DNA from 4 places in the Bradyrhizobium sp. USDA 4501 genome. Region 2 is predicted to be linked to each of the others. Evidence: riboswitches for the same ligand, from Rfam matches in the RefSeq annotation. Region 2 holds a riboswitch; each other region holds the start of a gene.
The links. Region 2 has a riboswitch for cobalamin ahead of ACVWZM_RS03105 (DUF1636 family protein). Riboswitches for the same ligand answer to the same signal wherever they lie in the genome.
Positions count from the first base shown of each region.

Region 1 (3,258 bases), 4.8 Mb from region 2:
GCGCGTCCCGGCCGGCCGGTGCGCCGGCCTATCACGGGGGGCTGAGGTGCCGGTCCCGATCCTGCTGGTCGCGGGCTTCCTCGGGGCGGGCAAGACCACGGTCGTCAACCATCTGCTGGCGCATGCGCAAGGGCGGCGCATCGCCGCCGTGGTCAACGATTTCGGTGCGATCAATATCGACGCCGAGCTGATCGCCGGCGCCAGCGACGGCGTGGTCAGCCTGAGCAATGGCTGCATCTGCTGCACGCTGGAGGGCGCCCTGCTGCGCACGCTCGCCACGTTGCTGCGGCGTGATCCGCGTCCCGAATTCATCGTGATCGAGACCAGCGGGATCGCCGATCCCGCCGACATCGTGCGCAACCTGATGGATCCCGTGATCTGGAAGGAGGCGCCGCTGGAGACCGTGCTGTGCGTGGTCGACGCGACGCAGCCTGCGGCGATGCTGAACGATGCGCTGCTGCGCTCGCAGCTCCGGGCGGCGGATGTGGTGGCGCTGAGCAAGGTCGATCTGACTGACGCCGCTGCGTGCGCCGCGATCCGCGACGCCGTGCGCGCGGTGCGTCCGGCGGCCGTGGTGGTCGATGCCTTGCATGGCGAGGTGCCGGCCGCGCTGCTGTTCCCAGCGGACCTCGATCATGTGTCGGCGCCGCGCGAGACCGCGCCGCGACGGCCGTCGTCCGATCGCTTCGACACGCTGAGCTGGACCTCGGAGCGGCCCGTCGTGCTGCCGCGCTTGCAGCAGGCGATCGGCAGACTGGCGCCGAAGCTGGCGCGGGCGAAGGGATTGTTCGAGACGGTGGAGCAGCCCGGGCGGCTGACCGTGCTTCACCTCGCCGGCGGCCGCGCGACCTTGGCTGCGGGCGGCGTGCCGTCGCCCGGCGTGCCGCGCACGCGCATCGTGTTCATCGCCGAGATGGGTGCGCTGTCGCGCGCGGAGATTGATGAGGTGATGCAGGGATGCGTCGAGGCTCAGTGACGCGAACCTACGTTTCCCGTCATACTGAGGTGCGAGGGAAGCGGCGTCTCGAAGGATGAATCGGCCACCAGCCGGGCCGTGCATCCTTCGAGACGCGCGTGCCGCGCTCCTCAGGATGACGGGTTGCCTTTCGGCGTCAGCCCTCGACGTCGCTGTGTCATCGCCGCAGCAGCATCTCGCAAAGCATGTGTGCGACAATCGCATCGAATTGACAGCCTTGCCGGCACCACCTATCGTTTTTGCCGACGGTTCCCTTCGGGGATCAAAAGGGAATGCGGTGCGAGGGTAACCCCAATGCCGCAGCTGTCCCCGCAACTGTAAACGGCGAGCCTTTCGTCAATTTTGCCACTGGGCCATCGGCCCGGGAAGGCGTCGACAGGCGATGACCCGTGAGCCAGGAGACCTGCCGTCAGTCGTGGTCACACGCGAGCACATCGGGCGGGGGCGTCCTGGTGGGATCGGAGCACTGCCTTTTTTGGCAATGCGCCAGTCCACGTTCGCGGTGACGTGCCACGTTACCGCGAGTCCTTTTCATGTCTCCGTCCTCTCCCGTTGCGCGCAAATGGCGCCTCGGTCTTCTCTGCTCCCTGTCATCATTGTTGTTGCCGGTCGAAGGCTCGGCACAAACGCCGCCACCAACCAGACTCGATCCGATTGAGGTCGCGCCTTCCGCTGCGGCAAAGCCGAAGCCTGCGGCGCGCAGCCGTGACATGACCGCTGCGGCGCGGCCACGGCCGAGGCCTGCAACAGCCGGCAACGCCCCGCGCGTCGCGGCGTCGGGCGTACCGGGATCGGCATCGCCGACGCTCAATGCCACCACGCAGGGCGGCACCGGCAGTCGTCTCAACCTGACGCCGCTGCAGACGCCGGCCAGCGTCGAGATCATCACGGCGCAGACCATCGCTGAACGCGGCCAGCATAATGTGCTCGATGCCGTCACCCAGGACGCGGCCGGGTTCGTCGCAACGCCGGCGCCAGGCAATGGCGGCCTGTCGTTCAGCACCCGCGGCTTTGCCGGCAGCAACTCGGTGATGACGCTGTATGACGGCACGCGCTTCTATATCGGCTCCGGCACGCTGACGTTCCCCTATGACACCTGGTCGACGCAGCGCATCGAAGTGCTGCGCGGCCCGGCCTCGGTGCTGTACGGCGAAGGCGCGATCGGCGGCGTCATCAACGTGATTCCGAAGAAGCCGCAGAGCACGCCCTATAACGAGGCCGAGGTTTCGCTCGACAGCAACATGACGCGGCGGCTCTCGGTGGACAGCACCGGTCCGATCAATCCCAATGTGTCGTACCGCATCAACGCCACCGGCAACATGTCGGACAGCTGGGTCGATCGCGACAAGACCTCGAACGCGGTGGTCTCCGCTGCCGTGCGGGTGCAGGCGTCGGACAATCTCGCCTTCACGCTCTCGGAAGATTACGGCGATCGCAGCCCGTCGCGCTATTTCGGCACGCCGCTGATCAACGGCGCGATCCAGGACGCGCTGCGTTTCAAGAACTACAATGCAGCGGACAGCGCGATCCGCTATCAGGACAGCTGGACCCGGTTCAAGACCGAGTGGGACGTCGCCGACGGCATCAAGGTCAACAACACGCTGTATTACCTGACCAGCGAGCGGCACTGGCGCGACATCGAGAACCACACCTGGAATCCGAAGACCCAGCTGATCGATCGCACGAGCTATATCGAGATCTTCCACGACCAGAAGCAGCTCGGCAACCGGATGGATACGACCTTCAGCGGCCACGTGTTCGGCCTTGCGAACCAGGTCGTCGCCGGGTTCGACGTCAACCGGATCGACTTCACCCATACCAACAACTCGCCCTATGGCGGCGCGTCGTCGGTCAATCCTTATGTGTTCGATCCCGGATCGTTCTTCGCCACGACGACGGCGACCACGCCGGGCTTCAACGCGATCGTCAATCAATACGCGCTGTTCGCCGAGGATCGGCTCTCGCTGACCGATCAGTTGTCGCTGGTGACCGGGGTCAGGTATGATCGCCCCGGAGTGGACCGCACCGACTACAAGACGCCGGCAAACAGTTTTGAGACGACGCTATCGGGCACTAGCTGGCGCGCGGGCCTCGTTTACGAGCCGATCAAGAACCTCGCGTTCTATGGCCAGTACGCGGTCGGCGTCGATCCGGTCAGCAATCTGATCTCACTGTCGACCACGCAGAAGACATTCCAGCTTGCGACCGGCAAGCAGACCGAGATCGGGGTCAAGCAGTCGTTCTGGGGCGGCCGCGGCGAGTGGACGCTGGCCGCCTACGAG
Region 1 is NZ_JBSSEX010000001.1:5,426,595-5,429,852, forward strand. It holds gene ACVWZM_RS24715 (amidohydrolase family protein) at 1-45, shown strand, start outside; gene ACVWZM_RS24720 (CobW family GTP-binding protein) at 47-976, shown strand; cobalamin riboswitch at 1,206-1,401, shown strand; gene ACVWZM_RS24725 (TonB-dependent receptor) at 1,510-3,258, shown strand, end outside.
Region 1: it holds a riboswitch for cobalamin, as region 2 does, so the genes downstream of both, ACVWZM_RS24725 (TonB-dependent receptor) here and ACVWZM_RS03105 (DUF1636 family protein) in region 2, are expected to answer to the same signal.

Region 2 (3,258 bases):
GGCCATCGGCCGGCAGCACGACCAGGGCAATGCCGCGCTCCTTCGCCAGCCGATGCACCGCGGCCAGCCCGTATGACCAATAGGGCTCGCCGCCGATCAGCCGCACCAGAATGCCGCGGGCGTGCGAGAGCGTCCGCTCGATATAGGTATCGACCGACAGCGGATGGCGCAGCTCCGCGAGATTGGCGAGCCGCAGCGACGGCAGCGCAGCACGGCCGCGCCGCCAGCCGGCCGCGAAGGCAGCAAGATCGCTGTCGGAAAACGACAACACCACGAGATCGGCCGGATCCTGGCCGAGGTCCCTTGGCGTCGCGGTCTCCTCAAGGCCGCGGCTCTCGCGGAAGACGACGTGCATCAGACACCAAGCCGTGCCCTGATCGCGGCTTCATCGATGTCGGCATGTTCGCCGATCACGACGAGCTTCGACTGCCGCGCCCGTGCACCCCAGGGCATGTCGAACTGATGCCGCACCCGCTCGCCGACCGATTGCACCAACAGCCGCATCGGCTTGCCTTCGACCGCGATGTAGCCCTTGGCGCGCAGCACGTTCTGCTCGCGCGCCAGCCCCTTGATCGAGGCGACCAGCGCGTCGACATCCGAAACTTCCGGAAGATCGATCACGACGGAATTGAAATCGTCGTGCTCGTGTTCCTCCTCGCCATCGTGATGCGACGGCCGCGCCGCGAGATCGCTTTCCGCCGCCGCCCCGAGCCCGAGGATCACGCGCGCGTCGATCGTGCCGTCGACGACGGGCAACATCGGCACCTCGCGCGGCATCTCGGCCGCGATCACCTCTTTCGCTGCCTTGATCCCCTCCGCCCCCGCGAGGTCCGCCTTGGTCAGCAGCACGATATCGGCACATGCGATCTGGTCCTCGAACACTTCCGACAGCGGCGTCTCGTGGTCGAGATTGTCGTCCGCCGCACGCTGCGCATCCACCGCGGCCGGATCAGGCGCAAAACGGCCGGCGGCGACGGCCTCGGCGTCGGCGAGCGCGATCACGCCGTCGACCGTGATCCGCGAACGGATCTCCGGCCAGTCGAACGCTTTCAGCAGCGGCTTCGGCAGCGCGAGCCCGGAAGTTTCGATCACGATGTGATCGGGCTTCACGTTCCGCGCCAGCAACTGCTCCATCGCCGGGATGAAATCATCGGCGACGGTGCAGCAGATACAGCCATTGGCGAGTTCGACGATGTTCTCGGCCGGACAATTGGCGTCGGCGCACGACTTCAGGATGTCGCCGTCGACGCCTTCGCTGCCGAATTCGTTGACCAGCACCGCGAGCTTCTTGCCGTTGGCATTGCGGATCAGATGCTGGATCAGCGTCGTCTTGCCGGAGCCGAGAAAGCCGGTCACGACGGTGACCGGAATTTTGGCGAGCGTGGTCATTCTGCGGCCTCCGGCACGACGGGAAGAGGTGGAATGCGGGCGAGCGATTGCTTGCGGAAGATTTCCGGACGGCTGCGCCACGGCACGATGCCGTCGGGCGCCGCCGCATAGGCGGAGGCACCGGCGATCACATCCGCGGCATTATCAGCGGACAGTCGGCCGTAGACATAGGACCAGCGCCCCGGCGCGCTGAGCGCGACCGAGCAACCCTGGCTGCAGGCCGACAGGCATGCGACGGGAACCAGATTGACGTCATCAGGCACGCCGGCCTCGACAAGCGCGGCATGCAGGCGTGCACCGGGCGCGAGCTCACGTTCCGCCGGCGTCCGGCCGGCGCGGCAGGTGATGCAGACATGAAGTGTAACGCTCATCGCCCTTCCTGGATTGACAGCGGGAAGCGATGAGGCACACGAACCGATTTTGGACAGGTTCGTTCCCCGTCGCGGAACACCCCGTCCGCCGGTTTCACAACATGCTGCGTTGGCAGGTCTCCCGGCTTGCGGAGCAGGTTTTACCCTTCGATGCCCACCTTCCCGACTCCGTATGGAATCAGTGGCTTGGGCATCTCTCCGGTCACGGTCGCGGGGGCGGCTGCGCTTCGGGCCCGATTTAGCGGAGCCCTATCGCATTCCCTCTTCGCCTGTCGTAGGACAGGAACCAACGCAGGACCACCATTCGTCCAAGCCTCGCACTTGTCAAGCCGAAGGAATGTGATGACTTCTGATGGAAAGGACGCTGAAGACGGCGCCGTCGGCACCGATCTTTCGCCGGATGCGCGCCACGCGGACAAGATGGCGAAAAAGAAGGCCGCCCGCGACCGCATCATGGCGACCAAGAGCGGTGAAAAGGGCCTGATCATCGTTCATACCGGCGCCGGCAAAGGAAAATCGTCCTCCGCGTTCGGCATGATCGTGCGCTGTGTGGCGCACGGCTTTCCCTGCGCCGTGGTGCAGTTCATCAAGGGCGCCTGGGATACCGGCGAGCGCCGCCTGCTCACCGGGCATTTCGGCGATCTCTGTCAATTTCACGCCATGGGCGAAGGCTTTACCTGGGAGACGCAGGATCGCGCCCGCGACATCGCGGCAGCGCAAGCCGGCTGGGAAAAGGCCAAGCAGCTGATCGCAGACCCGAGCCTGCGCATGGTCGTGCTCGACGAGATCAACATCGCGCTACGCTACGACTACCTCGCGATCGCCGATGTCGTCGACTTCCTGACCACGTCGAAGCCGCCGATGACCCATGTCGTGCTCACCGGGCGCAACGCCAAGGAGGAGCTAATCGAGATTGCCGATCTCGTCACCGAGATGACGCTGGTAAAGCATCCGTTCCGCTCCGGCATCAAGGCCCAGCCGGGCGTCGAGTTCTGACGGGCATCACGATGGCGCGCGCATTGATGATCCAGGGAGCCGGCTCGGACGTGGGCAAATCGCTCATCGTCGCCGGCCTCGCCCGCGCCGCCAGACGGCGCGGCCTGCGCGTGCTGCCGTTCAAGCCGCAGAACATGTCGAACAACGCCGCCGTGACCGTCGATGGCGGCGAGATCGGCCGCGCACAGGCGTTGCAGGCGCTCGCCGCCGGCGTCGAGCCGCACACCGACATGAACCCGGTGCTGCTGAAGCCCGAGACCGATGTCGGCGCCCAGGTCATCGTGCACGGCAAACGGATCGCCACCGCACGCGCGCGCGAATATGCCGGCATGAAACCATCGCTGATGGGCGCGGTGCTGGAGAGTTTTGCGCGCCTGAAGCAGCGCGCCGATCTGGTGCTGGTCGAGGGCGCCGGCAGTCCCGCCGAGGTCAACTTACGCAAAGCCGATATCGCCAATATGGGGTTTGCACGCCGGGCCAACGTGCCCGTGGTGCTGGTCGG
Region 2 is NZ_JBSSEX010000001.1:653,500-656,757, forward strand. It holds gene cobN (cobaltochelatase subunit CobN) at 1-355, opposite strand, end outside; gene cobW (cobalamin biosynthesis protein CobW) at 355-1,389, opposite strand; gene ACVWZM_RS03105 (DUF1636 family protein) at 1,386-1,760, opposite strand; cobalamin riboswitch at 1,855-2,066, opposite strand; gene cobO (cob(I)yrinic acid a,c-diamide adenosyltransferase) at 2,103-2,756, shown strand; gene ACVWZM_RS03115 (cobyric acid synthase) at 2,768-3,258, shown strand, end outside.

Region 3 (3,258 bases), 3.9 Mb from region 2:
CCGGTCAGGATCGTCGACGGCACGCCCAGCATCACATTCTTGACGCTGAGCCGCGGCGTCAGCGACCAGGTCTGCAGCGCGGCGTCATTGTAGGTCGAGGCGAAGCTGATGGTCGGCACCGTGCCGAAGAAGCCGCTCTGCGTCTCGCGCTGCCGCCAGCCGCCGTCGACGATGAGGTCGACGCCGTTCATCAGCGTCTTGGTGAAGCCGGCGGTGACGCTGGCGGTCTGCTGGTTGGCATAGTCGAAGGGCGTCGCGGCGCCGCGGCGATCGGTGAGCAGCTCGTTCACGCCGATCGACGGATCGACCAGCCGTCCGCCGGGTAGGCCGAGCTTCTGGTCGCTGCCGGTGACGGTCAGGAAGGCGGTGAGATCAGGCGTCGTGTAGTTGATGTTGCCGACGGCGTTGCGCTGGTCGAGCGCATTGTTGACGCGGTAGCCGTCCGACTTGATGCCGTTGCCGTAGAACGAGGTGGACCACGGGCCGGAATTGAGCGCCGCGGAGACCGCGGCCATGCGGGTGTTGAACGAGCCAACTCCGGCCTCGGCCCGCATCGTCGTCGGCGGGCCGCCGACGCCGGTCTTGGTGATGATGTTGACGACGCCGCCCACCGCGTTGTCGCCGTAGAGCACCGCGCCGCTGTTGCCGCGCGTGATCTCGATGCGCTCGATCGAATCGAGCGGAATCGTGGTGAGGTCGAAGCCGGCCTTGTCGACGTCGTTGAGGCGGCGGCCGTTGAGCAGGAAAAGGGTATTGTCGGTCGCGAATGCGCCGAAGCCGCGCAGGTCGACCGACGTCTTGGCGCCGTTCGGTCCGCCATAGGGCGTTTGCAGCTGCACGCCCGGCACCTGCGCGAGGATCTCGGGTAACGACTGCACCGGCGAATGCGCGATGTCGTCGGCGGTGATCACGGCCGAGGAGGAGCCGACAATGCCGGCGAACTGGCGGCCGCCGGTGCCGCCCGTTCCGGTGGCCACGCCGGTCCCTGTCGTGCCCGATCCGGCTCCGCTGCCTGTATTGTTGCCTTGCGAGGTGCCCGGCGCCGGGCGTCGCGGCGCCGGCGCTTCGTCAGCGGCCGGCCTGGCGCGCGTGACGTTCTGGTCGCCCGGCTTGGTGACTTCGATCGCCGGCAGCTGATCGGGAGCGGGTGCCTCCTGCGCCCGCGCTGCGGAGACAAGGATCGCCGGCGCGATCATCGTCGACGCGAGCAGAAGCGCGCGGCGCCGCCGATGGAAAGGGAAGGAGAACATAAGCAAGGCCTCGGCAACGTCAGTGGCACGTCACCGCGAACCAGTCTCACCATCGTGCTCACAGCATCAGGTGAAGCTCATGCCTGTACTCCCCGACCGGCAGCATCGCGTGTGACCACGGCTGACGGCAGGTCTCCTGGCTCGCGGGTCGTTACCCTTCGTCGCCTTCCCAGGACCGAGATTCCCAGTGGCCTGTGACGAAGGATTCACCGCATACAGTTGCGGGGGCAGCCGCGGCGTTGGGGAAGTTTCCCCGTACCGCATTCCCTTTTCATCTCATGAAAGAACCGTCATGTTCATCTAGGGTTCGGCCGGGTAGCAAAGTCAATCCGGCGGAAGTCGGGCGGCGGCCGCGCGGCCACGGTTTTTGTCGAGTGTCGCTTGTCTGCCACGGCGATCGCTGTAAGAGCATGGATCCGATGAGCGTGCAGGATTTTGCCTTGGCGGCCGAGGTCGCGGCGCGGCGCCGGTGGGGCGCCACGGCGGCGCTGCTCGCGCTCGTGGTCCTGTTGTGTGTGCTCTCGCTCGGCATCGGGCCGGTGCGGCTGTCGCCGCTCGCGGTGGTCGAGGCGCTGTTCGGCGGCAGCAGCGATGTGGCGCAGGTGATCGTGCGCGAGATCCGCCTGCCGCGCACCATCCTGGCATTTGCGATCGGCGGCATTCTCGGGCTGTCCGGTGCGGCGCTGCAAGGGCTGCTGCGCAATCCGCTGGCCTCGCCGTCGCTGTTCGGCGCGCCGCAATCGGCGGCGTTCGGCGCGGTGCTGGTGATCGCGCTGGGCCTCGCCGATGTGCGCTCCTACGCGCTGCCGGTGGTGGCGATCATCGCCGCGTTCGGCTCGGTGTTCGCGCTGCTTGCGATCGCCGGCCGCAATGCCGGGCTGTTGATCCTGATCCTCGCTGGGCTCGCGATCTCGAGCTTTGCGGGAGCCGCGACCGCACTGGTGATGAATCTCTCGAGCAATCCGTTTGTGGTGCTGGAGATCGCGTTCTGGCTGCTCGGCTCGCTGGAGGACCGCAGCTTCCAGCACGTGGCGCTGGCGCTGCCCTTCATCGTCGCGGGCGCCGCCATCCTGCTCAGCCAGGCGAGCGCCTTCCGCGCGCTGACGCTTGGCGAGGAGGCGGCGCAGAGCCTCGGCGTCGACGTCGGGCGGTTGCGGCTCTTCGTGATCACGGGCGTGGCGCTTGGCGTCGGCGGCGCGGTCGCAGTCACCGGCACGATCGGTTTCATCGGCCTCGTCGCGCCGCATCTGATGCGTCCCGTGATCGGTCACGATCCGGCGCGGCTCTTGGTGCCGAGCGCGCTCACCGGCTCGGCGCTGCTGCTCGCCGCCGACATCGCGGTGCGCATCATTCCTTCAACCTCGGACATCAAGGTCGGCGTGCTGACCTCGATCATCGGCGTGCCGTTCTTCCTCTATCTGATCATGCGCGAGCGCCGCGCGCTCGGCGGAGGCGTGGCATGACGCTGCTCTCCGCCGCGGCGCTCAATGCCTCACTCGGCAGCCGCAAGGTGCTGCACGATGTCTCGCTGTCGCTGCCGTCGGGCCATCTGGTCGCGCTGGTCGGCCCGAACGGCGCCGGCAAGACCACGCTGCTGCGTGCACTGGCCGGGCTGATTTCGTCGGGCGGCGAGATCCGGATCGGCGGCGATCCGCTGGCGTCGCTGCCGCTGCGCGAGCGCGCGAAGCGTTTCGCCTATCTGCCGCAGGGGCACATGGTGCACTGGCCGCTGCCGGCGCGCGACATCGTCGCGCTCGGCCGCTATCCGCACGGCGCGACCGATCCGGCGCGGCTGTCGCAGACGGATATGGAGGCGGTGCTGCGCGCCATGCAGGCGGTTGACGTCACCGAATTCAGCGATCGCCGCGTCACCGAACTCTCCGGCGGCGAGCGCAGCCGCGTCGCACTGGCCCGGGTGCTCGCGGTGGAGGCGCCGGTGATTCTCGCCGACGAGCCGACCGCCTCGCTCGATCCGCGCCACCAGATCGACGTGATGCAGAAGCTGCGC
Region 3 is NZ_JBSSEX010000001.1:4,590,882-4,594,139, forward strand. It holds gene ACVWZM_RS20950 (TonB-dependent receptor) at 1-1,250, opposite strand, end outside; cobalamin riboswitch at 1,360-1,557, opposite strand; gene ACVWZM_RS20955 (FecCD family ABC transporter permease) at 1,670-2,713, shown strand; gene ACVWZM_RS20960 (ABC transporter ATP-binding protein) at 2,710-3,258, shown strand, end outside.
Region 3: it holds a riboswitch for cobalamin, as region 2 does, so the genes downstream of both, ACVWZM_RS20950 (TonB-dependent receptor) here and ACVWZM_RS03105 (DUF1636 family protein) in region 2, are expected to answer to the same signal.

Region 4 (3,258 bases), 1.1 Mb from region 2:
ATTGACCGGATTATGCAGAAAACGAAGGTTTGCGTCTTTTTCGCCGTCGGTGACTTCACTGGCGATGAGTGAAAGCGCCAGGGCGCGCCAGCCGAGTTCGATAGGCTTTGCATAGGGAGACGCAACTTCAATCTTTCCGTCGGTCCCGACTTTCCAGGTAATAACGTAATGTTCGTCTGATCTGTTATCCTGATGCCTGGTCCAGGAAAGGTAAACATACTCAGTGTGGTCGACGCTTTCGGCGATTCCCCAGTTTCGAGGGACGAATTGCGCCACTTTCGAAACTTTGGAGACAATGTGCTCGATTGTCTCACCGTCTCGCGCTCGCCAGGTTGACTTGACTCGTTCGACGAGCGCGCTTTCGACGGCTCGCGCAGTGTTGCCCGTCGCAACAAGCCCAGCAACGAAAATTAGCGATTGACAGAGGCAAAGCACGCCTCTTGCAGACATTCTCTTCATAACGGCCGGACCATCGATTTTTCATCCACACGTCAAAGCGGCAGCCTTCAATGCTATGCTCGATCGGAAGAAGTTAGCGGCAACGTGACGCGGGCACCTGCCGATGTCCCGCGCGAGCAGGCGCTGTCCCCTCGGGTCACGCGCCGCTAACTTCAGTGGGCCAGCCACAACCCCAATTTGCTGTGCTGGACCTGCCCAGGAGGAGAAGCCTGGGCACCCTTGAGCTTGCATTCTTCGTGCCAGGAAATAGCCGGCAAATCCCGCCAGATTCGTGCAGTGTTTGTCGGCTTTCCGACCTACGCTCGTTTCTATGTTTCCATTCAGCCGATCCGCTCGAGCTTGTTCAGCTTTTGTCGTGCCGATCTTCGAGGCCAAAGCGAAGGCCGCTGCCGATTTACGGATGAGAAATCGGGGCGCACTTTGGAGTGCTGTTGAACCGTCTGGTCCGGCGCGGTCACCCGAACGCCTGCGATCGCTATCGGCTTGTAATGATGATAAGCAAAACCACTCGTCACCGCCGGGCGTGTGGAATCGTCGAAAGCGCGTTCTGGGGCAGGCAGATGATATGGTGCGCGGGTTTCTACCTACGCGCACGATGTTGCAGTCCGCTCAGTCCAGCTGCCTCGGCTCCGCATTCATGGTGGGATGACCGTTTCCAGTCGCGACACGCGGCAAGCGAGAAACGATCAAGTCGCGCTAGCTTCCTCTTGAGTTGCTCAACATTCTCGAGAGCAGTTGTCTGACGGATTGATTCATGAACTCTTACCAGCCCCCGAACGGGCCGACCGCAAAGAGGGTGACAGCAAGGACGCCGACAGCGCTCCAAACAGCCATTGTCATTGCGGGCCTTCCGGTGTTCGTCGAGGCGAATCGATATGCATGCCCGAGTATTAGCGTCATCAGAGACCGCAAATCGCCTACCAGGATTGGTTGGCTCGTAGATCAATATGGCGACCGGTTGCTGATGGAGTTTTCGCAGGTGTGTTGTCCCTGGCGCGGCTCTTGACTGTCGAGAGACCGAAATACACTCGAAGCGCCGCGACCTGCGCCTTCGACAATCCTTTCGACACATATATTGCAGACTGCGTCTATTGGATAAGCTTCCAATCGCGTGATCAACTTTCGACGTTTATCATTTTGAGTCACTGATGATGGCAGCATTGACGTGAGAGAGTCATCTGAGAGGTTGACGGAAGAGGTCTCTTGCCGATAATCCAAATCGTAGAGGTTCTCCGGTCCCGCTGGATTCGGAGCTAAGAGGGAAGCCGGTGAACATGCCGGCGCTGCCCCCGCAACTGTAAGCGGCGAGCCGCCGTCCAACAAAGTCACTGAAGCCCGTGCGGCTTCGGGAAGGCCGGACAGCAGCGATGACCCGCGAGCCAGGAGACCTACCTCGACCACATATACGTCCACGGGCGGGGTGTCCCGGTGGTGCGCCAAGCCGCCGCCGCTCGGGCGATCCTGCTTGCGTCCGCCTTGGCCTTTGCCCCCAACTACGGGGTTAGCGCTATGTCTCTTCTCTCCCTTCCGGTTGCCACGCTTGGAACGCCTCGGATCGGTCCAAGACGCGAGCTCAAACGCGCGCTTGAAAGTTACTGGGCCGGCGCAATCAGCGAACAGCAATTGCTCGAGGCCGCAGCTGGCCTGCGTGCTGCGAACTGGGCCCGCCAAAAATCCCTCGGTGTCACCGTCATTCCGTCCAACGATTTTTCGTTGTACGACCAAGTGCTCGACACCTCTGTCATGGTTGGTGCCATCCCGGAAGTCTATGCGTCGAAAATCGAATCGGTTTCGCTCAAGACGTACTTCGACATGGCGCGCGGTTCACAATGCGATCGCCAGAATACGAGTTGCGGCCACGGATCGGGCGGATCTAGCGCGCCCGCACAGGAGATGACCAAGTGGTTCGACACCAACTACCACTACATGGTTCCTGAATTTCATCAGGGACAGAGGTTCCGCCTATCCTCTCGCAAGCCTATCGAGGAGTATGAGGAAGCCAAGGCCCTGGGGTTCCAGACGCGCCCTGTCCTGATCGGGCCGGTCACATTCTTGAAGCTTGGCAAGAGTGCGGATCCCGCGTTTCAGCCGCTGTCTCTCCTGGATGAGCTAATACCGGTCTACATCGAGGTTCTGCAAGAACTAGGCAAAAGGGGAGCAAGCTGGGTTCAATGCGACGAGCCCTGCCTGGTCCTTGATCTGGAGGAGGAAGCGCGAAGATCTTTGCTGCGTGTCTACGATCGGCTCGCCAGGGAAGTACCAGACGTCAAGATCATGGTCGCGAGCTATTTCGGTGATCTCGGCGATAATCTGGACATAGCTTTGAACATGCCCGTTGCCGGACTGCACGTGGATTTGGTTCGCGCACCGAATCTGTTGAGCCGGATCATTGCTGCGCGGCGAAGTGATCTCGTCATGTCTCTCGGCGTCGTCGACGGACGAAATGTATGGCGGTCGAACCTGTCGACGCTCCGCCAGCAACTGGATCCCGCCATTGCGAAGCTGGGCAGGGATCGTGTTCAGATCGCTCCGTCCTGCTCGCTGCTCCATGTGCCCGTCGATGTTGAACTGGAGACCGGACTTGCATCCGATCTCAAGAGTTGGCTTGCCTTTTCGGTACAGAAGATGCGTGAGCTTGCGATCCTAGCGCGGGCGCTCGCGGGTGATAAGAATGTTGCTCAAAGTCTTGCTGAATCGCAGTTGGCCGTGACGGTCCGCCGGACTTCACCAAAGATCCGTGATGCCAATCTCGCGGTGCGGATGCGAGCGATCGACGAAGCCATGCGCCGGCGTGCCAGC
Region 4 is NZ_JBSSEX010000001.1:1,747,067-1,750,324, reverse strand. It holds gene ACVWZM_RS08145 (nodulate formation efficiency C protein) at 1-276, opposite strand, end outside; cobalamin riboswitch at 1,668-1,869, shown strand; gene metE (5-methyltetrahydropteroyltriglutamate--homocysteine S-methyltransferase) at 1,969-3,258, shown strand, end outside.
Region 4: it holds a riboswitch for cobalamin, as region 2 does, so the genes downstream of both, metE (5-methyltetrahydropteroyltriglutamate--homocysteine S-methyltransferase) here and ACVWZM_RS03105 (DUF1636 family protein) in region 2, are expected to answer to the same signal.